One region of the Trichocoleus sp. DQ-A2 genome, then DNA from elsewhere that is predicted to be linked to it. Evidence: riboswitches for the same ligand, from Rfam matches in the RefSeq annotation. Region 1 holds a riboswitch; the other holds the start of a gene.
The links. Region 1 has a riboswitch for cobalamin ahead of NC997_RS07970 (HupE/UreJ family protein). Riboswitches for the same ligand answer to the same signal wherever they lie in the genome.

Region 1 (9,136 bases):
GGAAATACCGCTGGAATTGTGGCTCCTGGGGGGGCGGGTGGTGCCATTTATAATGATGGTGCGAATGGTAATTTAGGTAAAATTATTCTCCGGAACAACACCTTCACAAACAATATTGCCACCAATCAAGGTGGGGCTTTTTTTAATCAACTTTATAACAACAATACGACGACAATCGAAAATAACACCTTCTCTGGAAATAGCGTTACGGGCACTGGCGACAAAGGATTTGGCGGTGCTATTTTCGTGGTCGGTGGCACCACAACTGCCCCTAATTACACTGCCGGAACAAACAGCACTATTTTTATAGTGAGGAACACTACCTTCTCTGGCAACATTTCTGCGAATCAGGGCGGGGGACTGTGGACGGGAAATGACGTAAGCGCAGAAGTTTCTAATACTACTTTTTCAGGGAATCGTGCTGTGACTCCAGATGCCAAGGGGGGTCTAGGCGGCGCAATCATGAGAACCAGTGGCAAGATGACCATCAATAATGTCACGATTGCTAACAATTATGCTGGGTTTATGGGGGCTGGTATTTTTGGCAGCAGTCCAGATATAACCCTGAAAAATACAATTATCGCTAACAATAAAGCGGATAATGGCGGGAATACCTGGAATATTAAGCAGAATTGTTCTGACGAAATGACTAATGGCGGCAACAATATCCAATTTCCCGCCAAAAACCCAAACGATCCCACTGACAAAAACTGCGCGCTTGGCATCACGATTATTGAACCAATACTAGGCGCACTTTCTGCGACTGGTGGTTTGACTCAGACTCTACCCTTATTAGCAGGGAGTCCAGCGATTAATACAGGAAATAACGCGACTTGCTTGGCAACGGATCAACGAGGTGTTGCCAGACCGCAAGGTGGTGTTTGCGATATCGGAGCATTTGAAGCAAAATAATCAGATGGGTAGTTGGTAACGGGATGTAATTTACCAATTACCGATTCTTTTCAAACTATCTAGTGCCTGGAGCCAAAAACAAGAAGAAAAAGCGCTTTTGTCTTCTTGTTTTTGGCTCCTGTATTTTTATGTCTAAGCTTTGACATTTGCAGATTGTTACTGAATAGTCAGCGCAACAAGTGCAAGACTAGGAGATAGTTAAAGGTACTGCTCTTTTCTAGTCAACATCATGCTAGATACGCTGGACTTGAATCTTTGCCTCGATAAAAATATCTATGATTCTCAGATTGAGACGCTAATGCGTCAAGTGCGATCGCTCCAAAAGGCTTGCTGGGACAAAAAGCTACCCATGATTGTCGTGCTGGAAGGTTGGGCGGCAGCGGGGAAAGGTGCTTTAGTCAAGAAAATGGTCAATTACATGGACCCGCGAGGGTTTACGGTTCACCCGATTTGGCCTCCCAACCAGGAAGAGCAACAATACCCTTTTTTGTGGCGCTTCTGGCGGAGACTGCCAGTAAAGGGCAGTATTGGGATTTTTTATCACAGCTGGTACACCCATGTTTTGGAAGACCGGCTGTTTGAACGAATCGAGGACTCAAAAATCCCAAGCGTGATGGCCCAGATAAACGCCTTTGAGCGCCAACTGGTGGATGATGGAAATGCGATCGCTAAATTCTGGATTCATCTAAGCCGCAAAGAATTAAAGCACCGACTCAAAGAATATGCCAAAGATCCGTTAGACGCTTGGCGAGTGCGTCCGGAAGACTGGAAACAAGAGAAACACTACGGTAAATATGTAGATTATGCCGAAGAAATGCTCGTCCAAACCAGCACTGGCTCCGCCCCCTGGACATTAGTGGAGGGCAACTGCCAACGCTGGGCGCAGGTGAAAGTCCTCACCCAATTCGCTGCCACTCTCACAGAAGCCCTCGACCGACTTCACATTCGGACGCCTATCACCCCTGTACCCCCTCAAAAACACCTCAACCCAGCAGAGCCGGATCTCTTAGCGCAAGTCGATCTCAATCTTGCTCTCTCCAGGGATGAGTACAAAAAGCAGTTACGCGATGCCCAAGTAGAACTGCTGAAGCTTCAGATGAAGATTCACAAACATCAAGTGCCCGTCTTGGTGCTGTTTGAAGGTTGGGATGCGGCTGGGAAAGGAGGAGCCATCAAACGCTTAACCGATGTCCTCGACCCCCGCAGTTATGCCGTTCATCCCTTCGCAGCACCTACGGATGAAGAGAAAGCGCATCACTACCTCTGGCGGTTCTGGCGGTGGTTGCCAACAGCAGGGACAATTGGCATTGATGACCGCAGCTGGTACGGGCGAGTGTTAGTAGAGCGTGTTGAAGGTTTTGCCACAGAACTGGAATGGCGCAGAGCCTACCAGGAAATCAATGAGTTTGAGAGCCAACTGACGAATGCAGGCTACGTTTTGGTCAAGTTCTGGCTGCATATTAGTCCTGAAGAACAGTATCAGCGATTCATATCGCGTCAGAATGACCCCTTTAAAGAATACAAACTCACCGCCGAAGATTGGCGAAATCGGGACAATTGGGCTTTCTATGAAGTGGCAGTCAATCAAGCAATTCAGCGGACGAACACTCCTAACGCTCCCTGGACAATTGTTGCTGCGAATGATAAATACTATGCCCGTGTTAAGGTAATTCAAACCGTAACCGAGGCGATTCGGGCAAAATTGAAACGTCAATAAGAGGCAATCGGTAATCGCTGGTGAATAGTCGTTACCAATTACCCATTACCAATTACCCATTACCAATTACCTACTATGTTTTTACTACTAACGCGGGTTCTGCTGTGGCTGCTGATTGGCACCTTAGTCTATTTTTTGTTAGTGCGATGGATTCCCAAACAATATCTCGCTTGGTTGGGCGGGCTGCTGTTGTTTGTCATCATGGTGATGGCGTTTTACAACCCCAATGAAAGGTTGGTATCGAGTGCCTGGAACATTCTTTCGTTTCCGCTCAAACCGTTGGGGTTGTCGATTATGCTTTTATTGTTCGCCATTGGCGGAGTGAAAAAGAATGCGCTAACAGGCGTAGCCTGGAACCAACTTAGGATAGCCTTCTTCGTTTTGCTGTTGTCTAGTTTGCCAATCGTTGCCTACTGGCTGGCTCAGCAAGCGGAAGTGGAGGCGATTCAACTGGAGCAACGACGGCAACTGATTTGTCAAACTCAATGTCCGGCTGATATTACGCCGACCGGATCTCAAATTGTGGGGGCGATTGTGGTGCTGGGGCGAGGGACGACACAACCCAATCTTCCCTACCGGACGCAGATTCAATTAACTGATACAGGCGATCGCATTCTATACTCTGCTCAGCTGTATCAAGAACAGCTACGGAGCGGTAATGACCCCTTAGTGATTGTCAGTGCAGGACCTAGAGCGGAGCTGACAGGAAATCAAGATAGTGTTAACGAGGCTAACGATGTCGCGGCGCTACTGGTCAGGATGGGTGTACCCCGCAATCGAATTGTGATTGAACCGCGTGGGGTTGATCTCCGCACCAGTGCGGTCAGAGTTGAGGAAATCTTGAGGCAGCGCGGTATTCGATCGCGCCGGATTATTCTCGTTGCCTCCGGCTTAAATATTCGCCGTGCCAACCTTACGTTTGCCAATTTGGGCGTCACGGTCATTCCCAGAGCTACAGATTTCTTTACCTTTCAAAGTGGGGCAACGCCTGCCCGACGCATCACCGTCACGGATTTTGTTCCCACCGTGGAAGCGCTAGTCACGACAACGCGAGTGGTAGAAGAATATCTCACTTTCATCTACTACTTCTTACGCGGCTGGTTGACACCCCTCGTTTTATAGAAGCAGCACGAGCGCCAATTCGTCTACGATGGTTTGGGATTGGATGTTAGGCGAAAGCTTCTTGCAGGTTGCAAGAAAGTTTTTTGTCTGTTGCCTTTTCTCAGTTTTTAATCCTCAGTCCTCACAGAATGGCTCACTCTCGGCTGCAAAAATTGGGTGCTTATCTGCGTCCCCACTGGCGACAGGCTACCTTAGGCGTTATCGCGCTGTTTGTTGTGAATGCAGTGGGCGTTTATATCCCTTTGCTGATTCGAGATAGCGTTGACGAACTCCGCCAAGCGTTCGACTTCGCTCAAATCTGGAAGTATGTAGCGCTAATCCTGATTCTGGCTTCGGCAATGTGGGTAGTGCGGATGGCTTCGCGCATCTTGCTGTTTGGAGTCGGGCGACAAGTAGAATTTGACCTGAAACAAAAGATTTTTCAGCATCTACTCACTCTGGAACCGTCTTATTTTGCAAGCAACACTGCTGGAGATTTGATTAACCGGGCGACTAGCGATGTGGATAATATCCGGCGTCTGCTGGGATTTGCCGTGTTAAGTTTGGCGAATACAGTCTTTGCCTACGGACTGACATTGCCGGTGATGCTATCGATTAATTTGAAGCTGAGTCTGCTGGCGATCGCAGTCTATCCGTTTATGCTGATCGCTGTGCAGCTATTTAGCGATCGCCTACGGAACGAACAGCTGGTGTTGCAAGAGGAACTCTCTAGCATCAGCGAGTTGATTCAAGAGGATATGAGCGGGATTGGTCTGATTAAAATCTACGCTCAGGAGGAGAACGAACGCCGTGCCTTCTCCCGGTTAAATAATCGCCTGTTGCAAGCCAATATCCAATTAGCAAAGACCAGAAATGTCTTGTTTCCAATCATTCAAGGCATGGCTTTTATCAGCTTACTGATATTGCTATGGGTTGGAGCACGATCAATTGTGGCGGGTGCGATCACAATTGGCGATTTTCTGGCGTTGATTCTCTATACTGAACGATTAGTTTTCCCGACCGCCTTACTAGGTTTTACGATTACTGCTTACCAACGAGGTGAGGTGAGTATCGACCGCATTGAGTCGATTCTGATGGCAGAAGCCAAAATTAAAGATTCTCCGAATGCACTCGCATTACCCGTTGAAAAAGTAAGCGGTAAATTAACAGCGCGTCAACTCAGTTATACGTTTCCGGGAGCCGAAACGCCCGCGCTGAAGAATGTTAGCTTTACGATTGAACCAGGGGAAACCGTGGCGATTGTGGGACCAATTGGCTCAGGAAAATCGACACTTGCCAATGCCTTGCCGCGATTAGTGGATATTCCAAGCGATAGTTTGTTCGTAGATGGCAATGATATTACGCAGATCAAATTGCCCGATTTGCGCGGAGCGATCGCTTATGTCCCGCAAGACAGCTTTCTGTTTAGTACCACCATCAAAAACAATATTCGCTACGGCAATCCTCTGAGCGAACAGACAGAGATTATTAATGCTGCCAAGCAAGCGCAAATTCACCCGGAAATTCTCAATTTTCCCCAGCAATACGAAACCATTGTCGGAGAGCGCGGCATCACCCTCTCAGGGGGACAGCGACAGCGAACTGCTCTCGCCCGTGCTTTGCTGATGGATTCCCCGATTCTGATTTTGGATGATGCTCTCTCCAGCGTTGATAATCAAACTGCCACAGCCATTTTGAATAATCTTTCGGAAGGCATCCAGCGCAAAACGGTTATTTTTATCTCTCACCAATTGTCTGCGGCTGCAACTGCCGATCGCATTTTTGTGATGGATCGAGGTCAAATTGTGCAGTCTGGGACTCATGCCGAACTTTTGCAACAACCTGGACTTTACCGTTCGCTTTGGAACCAGCACGAGCTAAAGGAAATCCTCAGCTAATTTTAGTAGCACTCAAGTAGCGATCGCTATTTGAGTTTCTTGAGGTAATGCAATTTGATTCGTCGGGTTGGATGGTACTTCGGAAACGCTGGGTGTAAAGAACATTAAAGCCGAACCCAGCAGACAATTAACGCACATTTTTCCGATTCCTCCTCAAATAAAGCGGCTCTTGGAGTCATCTGTTTGAGTTGAGGTTCATTTTACCCATACTTTTTAAAATGCCAGCACTGAAGTGATATGATTGCCCTACTCAATCGGTTCTGGTGGGGAGCAGCCACCAGAGGTAACGGGGAAAGTTCGGTGTAAAACCGTCGCTGTCCCGCAGCTGTAATGAGATCCGTCGTTTTGGTCTCTCAGCCAGAATACCCGCCGAGAGAAATTGATTTGCGAAATCTGCGAGGTACAGAATATGTCTAAAGATAGACGCTTTGCTTTCTTAAATCTGATGCAAAGCCGAACGGTAATTGTATTTTTGGTTTTAATTAGCACTTTCCTATGTGCCCAGCGGGCGATCGCTCACCATCCAATGGGTGGCAAGACGCCGTCTAATTTCTTTGAAGGGTTCTTTTCAGGGCTAGCCCACCCCTTGATTGGACTGGATCATTTTGCGTTTGTGGTGGCGATTGGATTACTGGCGGTTGGGCAAGTGCGGGGCGCGTTCATCCCAGCCGGGTTTGTATTGGCAGCACTGGCGGGAACTGGGATTCATTTACTCAATCTAGATTTACCGGCAGCTGAGATAGCGATCGCCGGTTCCGTGATTGTCTTTGGGGCGCTGCTGCTAACGCCAAACAAACCAAACTGGATGGTTCTTATAGCGCTGGGAGCGCTTGCTGGTTTATTTCACGGCTATGCTTATGGCGAGGCAATCGTCGGTGCTGGTATGACACCGCTTGTTGCTTACCTTCTGGGTTTCACTTTCATTCAATATGGCGTTGCCTTGGTTGCCATGCTGCTTGGCAATGCAGTGAGCCGGAAATCTGCCACTCAACCTTTATCCTGGCAGCGATTTGCCGGTTTGGTTATCTGCTCGATTGGAGTGGTTTTCTTGAGTAATTCCGTCCTCGGTTAATGATAATCTCGCGCAAAGACGCAAAGTTTTTGTTAGCGTCTTTGCGTCTTTGCGCGAAATTTGAAAGGAAATTATCCTGATTGTGCAACACCAAAATTTAAGTGTGAAACGGCACGGTTACTAGCGGCAGAAACCCTAGTAGTATCCAATGCCAAAGCCATATGCTGGGTGAAGCTGACTCCTCTGATGGTGCCAGAAGCGCTTCGATTCTCTCCTCTAAACGATTTCGAGGGGTCATGGCACTGAACGCTGCACAGAAACTTTCAGACTGTACTGGCGAGACACTCACCACCAATAGCAGAGATTCTGCTAACAACAAGGGATCTACCTGTTGCGCCGCCCATCGATCCGCACGAAGTTCCCGCAATAGTAAAAGTTCTTGCCACAAAGCTTCTGTATTCGGCAACCAAGCGGTTATCTGGCGCACCCAGCCAAGCCAGAAAAACCAAAACGTATCCCGATAATAGTAATGCGCTTGTTCGTGGGCGAGAACTGCTTCTAGATGATCTCGATCGAGGGTTTCTAACAATCCCTGACTGACGACTAATTCAGGCTGCCAGAAACCAATTTGGGCGCTAAATAGAACGCTGGCATTGAGAAGGCGACCCAATTTACCTTCAAGCTCGATTTGGGGATAAGTGCGTGTCTGTTGTACCGAACGCCATCCTTCATGTGCCAGCTTTAGACATAAAATTCCGGCAACGCCTAAAAATCCCCAGGCGAAGGAGTAACTGAACCATCCGGCTTGCAGTCCTCCCATCTTTCCGTCTGCACCCATGCAAATAACTGCGATCGCTGTCACGATCAATAGCAGCGGCGGAAACAAAAATAACCCAAAGGATCGTTGCCAGCGTTGCGTCCAAGTTCCTGATGGCTCTAACCCTGTGCATCTCAGACACCACGCCAATCCTAACGCCGTCAGAATCATCGCTAGATGCATGATTTTCCCTCCTCTCTCGCTTTGCGTGCGGATTGAAGACGAAGCGCGATCGCTTCTATTTGCTCTACGCTAGCGCTATCTAGGCTATCTGCAAAGGCGGCGACGACATCCGGGTTCCCCACTGCCAAAAACTGGTGTAACTGTTCGTGAGCTTTAATGACTTGCGCTTCTTCCCGCGATACCAAAGGTTGCCAGCAAAAGCTTCGTTCTTGTTTATCGCAAGCTAGCCAACCTTTTTGGGTCAGGCGACGCAGCACCGTTGTTACTGAAGTATAAGCTAACTCCCGGTCTGGGTCAGCCAGAATGCGATCGTGTACATCCTTAACGGTGGCAGAGCCGAGTTCCCAGACGATATTTAAAATCTCCGCTTCTAAAGGGCCAAGGGAAAGTTGTTTGGGACGGTAGTTAGGTAGAGGAACCATACATCTGAACTTTGTGCCTTGTGCAATCTCTGAATAAGCTTACACTCCAGACTTGCACTCTTGTTCAAGTTTGACAGCTTGTCTTTTGACGGCAACAACGACTCAACTCAAAATAATGGGGTTGCATCCCAGTCAGAGCAAAATCTACTGACATTGAGCCTGCGTAGGCAGGCTTTGTTTGTGTAGCGACAAACTTACAGCCTGTGAGCAATTGGCTACTAAATGACGGGTGTTACGCAGTGCTTTCTCAACATCTATGTTCTCAATGTCTATGTTATGAGTCGCCTTTCCCGCAAGATTGTCATCTTCAGCATTATCTTCAGCATTGTAATGGCACTGCTGAATTCGCCGTCGATGGCTCAAGCTCAGCCATTACAAATCACGCTAACGGCGAGTACCGATACAGATCAAATGAGCGCTGAGGACTTCTTCAAGCGCGGAGTTTACGAGGTATTGAGCGGAGATTACCTTGAAGCGATCGCTGATTTAAACCAAGCAATTCGGCTCAATCCCGATAATGCTCAAGCTTACACGAATCAAGGTCTTGCCCGCGCTGCCCTCGGAGATACGCAAGGAGCGATCGCTGACTTTAGCCAAGCAATTGAGATCGACCCCAGCCTCGCTTTAGCTTACTATAATCGGGGTTTTGTCCGCTCCCAACTACAAGATTATCCGGGAGCAATAGAAGACTTTAGCCAAGCGATTGAACTCAATCCTCAGGATGGCGACGCCTATCACTGTCGATGTCTCGTCCACTACACGCTGGGACACAAACAGGGAGTGAAAGCAGATTTTGAGAAAGCCACCGATCTCTATCTACAACAAGGGAAACGACAACAATATCAAAGTTTACTACAAGAAATTAAAGAGCTTCATTCGTCAAGTCATCTTCTGGTTTCTTAATCATTTGTTACCTTGAATCATCCATGCGATCGCTAAAACTCGAAGCAATTAGCTAAAACGATTATTAACTAAAACTTTATTGAAAAAAATATATGAATAAACACTTACTGTTCAATAGCTTTTTGGTAGCGAATGCTGTAGCAGTATTAGTTTGCCATCCAGTTCTAGCTG
Region 2 (9,136 bases), on a different contig from region 1:
AGCAACCAGAAACTCAACCACTAGAAATTGACGAAGAGTATGATTTTTACGAAACTGATGCTGAACTTCTGAGTGACGCAATCTTAGGGCAAGAGATGGATGTTTTGGCGAAAATATATGAACAGGCGAACGTTACAGCTATTAAGGAAGATATAGATCAAGTTGCGTTTTCAGCTAAGCAAATCGCTCATCAAATAGCTGCTTGGACGAAGATGTATAAACAGGCGAACGTTACAGCTATTAAGGAAGATATAGATCAAGTTACGTTTTCAGCTAAGCAAATCGCTCATTTTTTTAATGGGAAAATTATTACAGTTATTAATGATAAGGTCACTATGGAATTTAAGGGATCTAGAAAAATGATAGAGAATGAAAATTCAGAATGCCTTTTTTCCTACTATAGTTTTGATTTACTACTGAAATGGCATAAAAAATATCATCAAAATCCTCTTGAAATTATTAGTTCAGATGATTATGACGATTTTATGGAATATGTAGAGCAACCGTTTATTGAATTGTGCCAGCTAGTATCCGCTCAACTACCAGTCCATCTTGCTGCTAAAACAGTAAATTATGGTTCTATTTATGATTGTATTGTGAAAGAGCTTACGATTCGTTTAAATGGGGATTGTGAGACTGAATTACTAGGTCTAGAGGAGTATTTTAGCCCATTCCCATTGCTATACATCCGAATTAACCCTTACTCTTTAGCTTTTGGTTATGTAATTGAAACATATTCTAAGCTATTCTTACAAAGTCAGCAGAAGAATCCAAAAGCTCTGTTAGAGATTATATCAAATAATCCTACGCTGTTAATCAAAGATACAAATGAAATTGTAATTCCCAAGATAGATATTCTACAACAGTCAAGAAAGGAGTTAAGCAATAAAATTGCACAATATTTTAGGAATTATTTACCCTTACTTTTACTGGCTATCTGTGATGAGCCAATACCTGCTATATATCAATATTTAAATGGTGTTAATAATGAATATTTATTAAATCAGTTTACTGAAGATACAGCTATTGAAGAAGTAGAAATAAAAAGATGGATACGCGCCATTGAACGCAAGAAGCAAGCCATTTTCTATGGTTCACCTGGAACTGGAAAAACTTTCATAACTCAAAAAATTGCCCAATACTTAATCGGCGGAGGTTATGGTTTCTCGGAACTTGTACAATTTCATCCTGCGTATACCTATGAAGACTTCATTCAAGGTATCCGTCCACAAAGTCAAGATGGGCAATTGAAATATTCGCTAGTTCCAGGTCGCTTTCTGGAATTTTGTAAAAAGGCAGAGTCTTGTCAAGGTCTCTGTGTTCTTATTATCGATGAAATTAACCGTGCGAACCTGGCTCAAGTTTTTGGAGAATTAATGTATTTGCTAGAATATCGTGACAAAGAAATTCCCCTTGCTGGTGGTAATACCTTTCGCATTCCCCTTAATGTCCGTATCATTGGCACAATGAACACCGCAGATCGTTCTATTGCTTTAGTAGATCATGCACTACGCCGCCGATTTGCATTCATCGAACTCCGCCCAAATTATGAGGTACTACGGCGATATCACGAAAAGAAAACGAGTTTTAATGTGGATAAATTAATTGACGTGCTGAAGCGATTGAATAACGCGATCGCAGACAAACACTACGAAATCGGGATATCTTTCTTTTTGACAGAAAAGCTGCCTGAAGATATAGAAAGTATTTGGCTTATGGAAATAGAGCCGTATCTTGAAGAGTATTTCTTTGACAACCTGAAAAAAGTGGATGAGTTTCGCTGGGATAAACTTAAGCAAGAGTTATCACTATGAACCCAGCACAACCAAGAATTATCGAACTGACTGAATACGAAGTGAAGCCGTTAGCGTCTGAAGAGATGCCTCATTCAGTAGCAGTGGAATTGTGCCAGAAGTATGAAAAACAAGTAGATGTAAACTTTCCCAACTTTAAAACAGCTCACAAATGGCAACTCAAAGCTAAAGGATGGGTGGGATACATTCCTTTAACCACTGACCTTGGCATTAAGCTACAGCCAAAGGTGACAATAAAAAATCTCTTTGGTATGTTGGAATATGCCTACCAGTTAAAGAGTTTTCGCTTTATTGATGGGCTGATTGATTGCGAATTTATAGAGGATTTTTTTAGTCAATTTGCTCATGTTTTAGCACAGAAAATTTTAGATCGTGGACGAAAAGGTTTTTACCGCACATACTTACCAAAAACCGGAAATCTGACGTATGTTCGGGGACGATTGGATGTGCGGCAAACTATCCAGAAACCTTGGGATGTCAAACTTAAATGTCACTACGAAGAACACACCGCTGATATCGAAGAAAATCAGATTCTTGCTTGGACACTTTTTATTATTGGTCGCAGTGGGTTGTGTTCAGAAAGAGTGTTGCCAAAGGTACGACAAGCTTATCATGCACTCCAGGGAAGTGTAACGCTTAAATCCTATAGCGCAGAAGATTGTATTGGGCGACGTTACAACCGTTTGAATGAAGATTATCGGTTATTACACGCCCTATGTCGGTTCTTTCTAGACAACTCTGGGGCAACCCATGAAAGGGGCGATCGCACGATGTTACCCTTTTTAGTTGATATGGCGAAACTGTATGAACTGTTCGTTGCTGAATGGCTCAAGGAAAACACGCCATTAGGTTTTGTCCTCAAGCAGCAATATCCAGTAACAATTGGCCAAAATCAGCGGTGTCCTATTGACCTGATACTATGCGATCGCTCGACTGGTGCAATACGTTATGTGCTGGATACAAAATATAAAGCGCCTGACAAAGTGGCGATCGCTGATATTCACCAGATGAGAAGCTATGCGATGGCGACCAAGTGTAACGAAGCGGTTTTGATCTACCCGAAACGCTTGAATGAAGTGCTGGACTCCCAAAATGATGAATTTCGGCTCCGCAGCCTAACCTTCTCCTTAGATGGCGATCTCGATCAAGCAGGTCAGAAATTCTTACAAGATTTATTTGCTGACAACCTCTCCTGATTCCTCTTAAGACTTCCTTCGGGCTATACAGCGTCTTCGCAGTTTGTTTTTTGAGCGATCGCAAAGCGTATGCCGTTTCTTAGCAGCTTTTTGACCAATATCTTCGATTCATTCCCCTAGTTTCAGCAAACCATGACGGACACCATAAAATAGCCGATTGAGCATGGTTTGTTCTTCTTCATCCAACCAATCTTTAGTGAGCAGAACAGTTTGCAGCTGGTACTGATTCACGGGAGTAATCCGGCGGGAGACGAATATCTGAGCAACTAGATCCTCGATAGTCACTTGGGTCGGAAAAAACTCAGCTGTCATGGTCAGATCAAGAATTTGATATCTCTACTCTCAGCTTTTTCCGAACCATCCCCAGTGATGCAAGCTAGAAAAAATTGTGACAACACCTTAAAAACTAAGTGATCCCGGTCATTTCTGGAGTCATGAGGAAGTGCTGTCTCAGATTTTCAAAAACCACTTTTGGCGATACATTGCGTACAGAATCGCCCACCAGAACAACAATGTCATGATGGCGAACAATAAAGAGGCGTTCATCGCTCCCGCCCAAGACACAAAGGCATTCTCATAGATCCAGTTATAAGTAGTTGGGGCGGTTTCGCCGGTTCCGACGTGGGTTTTAGCTAGGATTTTAATCAGCACAACTGAGGCGACGAACGCGAAGATAGCGTTTAACCCCATAACTTCAAACGGCTTTCCCCATCGACGGAACTTCCGCACTTCCATCAATTCATAACAAGCTGCCAGCAACAGCAACGCCCAACCAGTTGTGAAAAGCACAAAAGAACTCGTCCACAGTTTCTTGTTGATGGGAAACGTTAACCCCCACGCCCATCCAGCGACTAGGCAAGCAATGCCAAACAAGACCAAGCCGATACTGGTGCGTGACTGTACTGGTTGGGTGCGTATCCAGTCAACCGTAAAGTAGCCGGTGAGGACGGTGACAACTGCTGGAAGAGTGCTGAAAAGACCTTCAGGATCTCCCATTGAGTTGAAATTATCTCCCTTATACAGATGCGCTGTGCCAATAATCAGGCGGTCAATATAAGCGCCAAAATTCCCTTCCCTCGTTAAGACACCAGCTCCATAATCGGGAACCGGGATCAAAGACATCGCCATCCAGTACCCAATGAGTAGCAGTGCTGCGAGTACCCACTGTCCTTTGCGTGGCACGTTAAGAACTATCAGAGCAGCCACCAGGTAGGCAAGGCTAATCCGCTGCAAGACGCCCATGATGCGGATGGAGCTGAAGTCATAATTCCAGAAGCCGTTCAGCAGCAAACCAAGAATAAAAAGAATCGCCGCTCGGCGTAAAATTTGTCTATAAACATCGGCAGTAGGGCGGTTCCCTTCCGCGTATTTGGAAAGGGAAAAGGTCATTGCCCCGCCGACAATAAATAGAAAGAAGGGAAATACCAAGTCTGCCAAGGTGCAGCCGTGCCATTCTGCGTGTTCCAGGAAAGGATAAACTTGGTCGGCAACTCCCGCCTGATTAACTAAAATCATTCCCGCAATGGCAATACCTCGAAACACATCGAGCGAAGTCAAGCGCATAGTAGAGTTTCCAGAAGCAAGACATTAATAAATAACAGGGTGATAGGCATCACTCTATCGAACGAAGACGTTCATCTTGTCGCTTAGGGTAACATCACGGGGAAGGAAATCAAAATAATTCCCGATTAATTAAAGAGTTGTAGGAGCGTGATGCTAGCTCTAGCCGTTCAAGCTTATACTAGGGTCACGAAACTGCTCGATAAAATTTTGGTATCGCGAATTACTCGTACTGACCCGCAACAACTAAGCGCGGCGTTGTTGCAGGCTTTCTTGAAGGAAGTCGAACATATTCTGATGGACGGAATACTTTCCTGTGGTTGATATAGATTGCTAATGTTCAAAAATTAAGCAATTGTTTTTTAGCATTTTATTCAGTTGATTTAAGGATGATAATTTATAGCCTTACCTTAAAATAGGATAAGATAAGTCTTATCCAGAAAGATTTTTTTGTCGCAGGAGTTGGATGAAAATAGAAAAGTTTATGAAGATAGCCCTGGAAGAAGCAAAGCTAGGAGATGCTCCTTACGGTGCAGTAATTGTTAAAGACAATCAAGTAATTATTAAAGCGCACAATACTGTCGAAACGGATAATGACCCAACCGCCCATGCAGAACTTAACGCGATTCGTTGTTTAACAAAAGAAATGAAAAATCCTTCTTTAGAAGGTTATACCTTGTACACAACTTGCGAACCGTGCCCAATGTGTACAACAGCTTGTATATGGGCAGGGATATCTGAAATTATATTTGGAGCTTCCATTCAAGACTTAATTGAGGCTGGTGTTCCCCAGCTTGACTTATCTAGTGAAGAAATTATTAGAAAAGGGTTTAAGAAAATAAAAGTGACCAAAGGAATTCTAAAAGAAGAAGCTTTACAATTATTCAATCATTCATGCGGCTAGGTTAATTGGGTAAAGGCAGCTTAGCGGAGGTGTGAAAATTATTGTGACACGCTTACCCACTGATGATACCCCTTAAAAAGGGGACTTTGAGTGGTTCGGGTCCTTCCTCTTTAAGCTTCTCTAAGGCAGGGTGGTTTCATTTATTAAAAGAAAATTATGTAGCGTTGATTTTGGTTGGCGGTAGGGGCTTTTTGATTGCCATGCCCCTACAAAATGTCGCAATGCCTCGATATTTTCTAAGGGTTGTATGAAACCACCCTGCTTTTTAAACTTCCTTAGGGGGAGCGGATACTCTCGGATATTAGGAGGGACATCCTCTTCCGCAGGATTTCGTTAACGTGCCACTTCAGCAGCAATTAAAGGTAAAATTTCCAGTTTTCTAAATAAACCTTAATTCAGCTCATTTAGAAAGCATATCAATTGGCAAACCCTCTTCTGTACTGGCGAAGGTAACAGAAGAGGGTTCGCTGTGGAAAATCAAGAAAAATTAAATGGGGTGATTCCGTCTAGGAGGAAGCGTTTCAGAAGAACTAATATTTACTTTAAAGTCAATTCGTATTTTTCCTGAAATAAAGATGTAGTAATTATTAAATTTACAATTTTATTAATTTGACTTTATTCTAACTTTATTTAAATAAACGTATTCTGGTTTTAGTAAGCAGAGCATCTACAAAATAACAAGTCATGAAAAAGCTTTTGATGTTGGTAGCGATCGCGCTGTTTGTTCCATTCTTTGCCCAGCGCTCCGAAGCCGCCACGATGCTTAAGGTGTCGCAAGAATCTAAACCAGGTTTGGGTGATTTTGATAGTAATATCTTGGGGTTTGTTGACGCTTTCAGTACAAATAAAACAGCAGCCAATTACTACCAGTATAGCAAAGGTTATAATTCATCCTTTAGTAACCCAGTCCTGAGTTTAACGGCTAAGCAATCTCACCTTTTTTTTGTAGATGCTATTGATGGGCTGTCACTGTTCATCGTTCATTCTAAGCCGGGTAATCTAACAGGTGGAGCAGCTAAAATGAGCTTTAACTTGTTGGGAGATACGGCGGAATTAAAAATTGTAGACGATTTAGGTGAGGCAACTGCAAATTCCACTGGCACCGTCTTTACTTCAAATCAGAGTTGGGGAGCTTGTTGCACTGATGGTTTAGCCATTGGTTCGCTTGACAGCAATTGGGAAATGTTGGTGCAATTCACTGCGCCGCCTAGAGAGTTGAACAGATGGCAAGTGTATTCTTCATCAACCTCGGCAAATATTTCACTCTCGATGCAAACAGGGCGTCGAGTAAAATTAAACGTTGCACCCGTATCTACACCTGAGCCTTCAAGTATGACTTCCTTAGTTTTTGCCGGGTTAGCACTGGCTGTACGTCGTCGCACTCAGGGCGGTATTTTGTAATGGAGAATTTGTATTTTTTATCAGACTTCTATGTATGGGGTTAGCTTTATACAGTCAGCAATGGTTTGGATTGATAAGGTTCTATAAGCTACAAAAAATGGGAGCATCCCGCTTTTGTAAAAAAGCCACAAACGGTCAATCAATTCTAGAGTTGCTCGAGCGAGCGTCAAACTTGCGAATGATACTCGATAAAGTTGGAAAAATTTTCCTTCAGTTTTGATGGGGCATCAAAAACTGGCATCTGGAGAGTCTTGGGAATACCCCCTCCCCCTGGATTTTGAGCTGCGACCGGATCGGCTAAGATATCAAGGCACACGTAAAGGGTAACAACGTGGGGAAACGCCGGTGCAAATCCGGGGCTGTGCGGCAGCTGTAAACGAGATGACTCTCGGAAGCCAGAATGCCTACTTAGTACTACCTTCATACAGTCTAACTTCCTGCCTTGCACGGGAAAGGAGCAATCAAATTGATGCCTAGTATAAATTCAACCGATCTGATGGGACTGCAATCCCCTACTCCCCAGTCGATTCAATTGCCGCCGCTACCTTTGCGTCGTCCGTTGTTGATGGTTGGTCATGGCACCAAAGATGAGGATGGACGGCAGAGTCTTCTAGATTTTGCCGATGCGTATCAAGCGTTAGACCCGTCGCGTCCTGTTTTACCTTGTTTTCTAGAACTCACTACCCCCACGATACAGGAGGGGGTGGATCGCTGTGTAGAAGAGGGTTACACGGAACTCTCTGTATTGCCGATTTTGCTATTTGCAGCTCGACACAATAAGTTTGATGTTACGAATGAGTTAGACCGGGCAAGGGTTAGACATCCCCAGGTGAAGTTTTACTATGGGCGTCATTTTGGGATTACGCCAGGGATTTTGGATTTGTGGCGATCGCGTCTTTCGGAATTAGACCAACCCCAGTACAATCGCTCAGAAACGGTTCTGCTCTTTGTCGGTCGGGGTTCCAGCGATCCTGATGCGAACAGCGATGTTTATAAGCTTGCCCGGATTCTGTGGGAAGGTAGCGGCTACGCCACCGTTGAAACTTGCTTTATTGGCATTACCCATCCCCGTCTGGAAGAAGGGTTCCGCCGTGCTAGACTCTACGAGCCTAAACGCATTATCGTCCTACCGTACTTCCTATTTACCGGCGTCTTAGTTAAAAAGATTTTCGACATCACGGCGCAACAACAGGAGCAATACCCGGATATTTCCATGACTTGCCTACCAGAAATGGGCATTCACCCTCAGTTGTTGTCTGTATTAAGAGAACGAGAAATTGAGACGCAGTTGGGGCAAGTGCAAATGAATTGCGAAATGTGCAAATTCAGGATAGCAGCCAATAGCAACAGTAACGGGCACACTCCCGCCCACGATCATTCCCATCATGGACATGGGCATGGGCATGGGCATGGGCATGGGCATGGGCATGGGCATGGGCATGGTCACGATCATGCTCACCCTGCTGAAGATCCATACAGAAATGTAGAGCAATATCACCAAAAGATTTGGCAAGCGCCTTGAATATTTGATAAGTAGTCATTAGTCAGTTGTTATTAGTCATTGGTGTCACTCGCAAAGAACTTAGAACTAATGACTACTGACACCCAACTACTTCATTACCTAAAAACTGATGTCTAAAGAATTTGTAATTGGTGAGCGAGTCCGTGTGGTAACGTTGCCGCCTTACGTTAAAACAGCGGAACCGATGCCGATGCTGCGTCCTCCTGATGTGATTCAGCTTGGGGAAGAGGGGGTCGTTGTTGACCGGCGTCCAGGGGGATATTGGAGCGTCCGCTTTGCCAGAGGAGTTTTTTTGCTGGATAGCCAGTTTATAGAGTCCGTGCAGGCGATCGCTGATACCGAATCAGGGACAGAGGCAACTGATGTGCGATCGCACAATGTACTACCGGAGCAAAAATATATCGTTGACCCCAGCTGAGTCAGAGGCGAGCGCGTGTCCTCAAAGCAAGGCGTTCGCCTAGCGCTGACTTGTCAGTTCGCACCTCAACAATCGCTAACCCCGATTAAATTACTTCCGCTTTTTCTGGTTTTTCTTGCGTGACTCCTTGGACATCTTTTTTTTAGACTTGGCTTTGGGATCGCTCTTGCCAGGGCGAAAGCCTTTTGCTTCCTGAGAAATTGATGAACCCGTGAAGCCAGGATCGCTGACCCCCTTTCTTTGAAAGCTCTGGTTAAATTCTTTCTTCGGTAATTCTTCAGGCGACTTCAAGCCCAATCCCACCTGCACATCATCCCAGTC

Region 2: another riboswitch for cobalamin. It lies ahead of NC997_RS20815 (sirohydrochlorin chelatase); the one in region 1 lies ahead of NC997_RS07970 (HupE/UreJ family protein).

What each region holds. Positions count from the first base shown of each region.
Region 1 is NZ_JAMPKD010000006.1:219,506-228,641, forward strand. It holds gene NC997_RS07945 (choice-of-anchor Q domain-containing protein) at 1-912, shown strand, start outside; gene pap (polyphosphate:AMP phosphotransferase) at 1,142-2,629, shown strand; gene NC997_RS07955 (YdcF family protein) at 2,705-3,751, shown strand; gene NC997_RS07960 (ABC transporter ATP-binding protein) at 3,880-5,628, shown strand; gene NC997_RS07965 (hypothetical protein) at 5,641-5,766, opposite strand; cobalamin riboswitch at 5,867-6,017, shown strand; gene NC997_RS07970 (HupE/UreJ family protein) at 6,038-6,700, shown strand; gene NC997_RS07975 (M56 family metallopeptidase) at 6,798-7,640, opposite strand; gene NC997_RS07980 (BlaI/MecI/CopY family transcriptional regulator) at 7,631-8,062, opposite strand; gene NC997_RS07985 (tetratricopeptide repeat protein) at 8,285-8,965, shown strand; gene NC997_RS07990 (TonB-dependent receptor) at 9,058-9,136, shown strand, end outside.
Region 2 is NZ_JAMPKD010000023.1:32,219-41,354, forward strand. It holds gene NC997_RS20780 (AAA family ATPase) at 1-1,814, shown strand, start outside; gene NC997_RS20785 (restriction endonuclease) at 1,811-3,010, shown strand; gene NC997_RS20790 (hypothetical protein) at 3,119-3,322, opposite strand; gene NC997_RS20795 (acyltransferase family protein) at 3,461-4,573, opposite strand; gene NC997_RS20800 (hypothetical protein) at 4,721-4,894, shown strand; gene NC997_RS20805 (nucleoside deaminase) at 5,037-5,474, shown strand; gene NC997_RS20810 (hypothetical protein) at 6,159-6,875, shown strand; cobalamin riboswitch at 7,167-7,302, shown strand; gene NC997_RS20815 (sirohydrochlorin chelatase) at 7,345-8,397, shown strand; gene sipA (regulatory protein SipA) at 8,507-8,815, shown strand; gene NC997_RS20825 (hypothetical protein) at 8,906-9,136, opposite strand, start outside.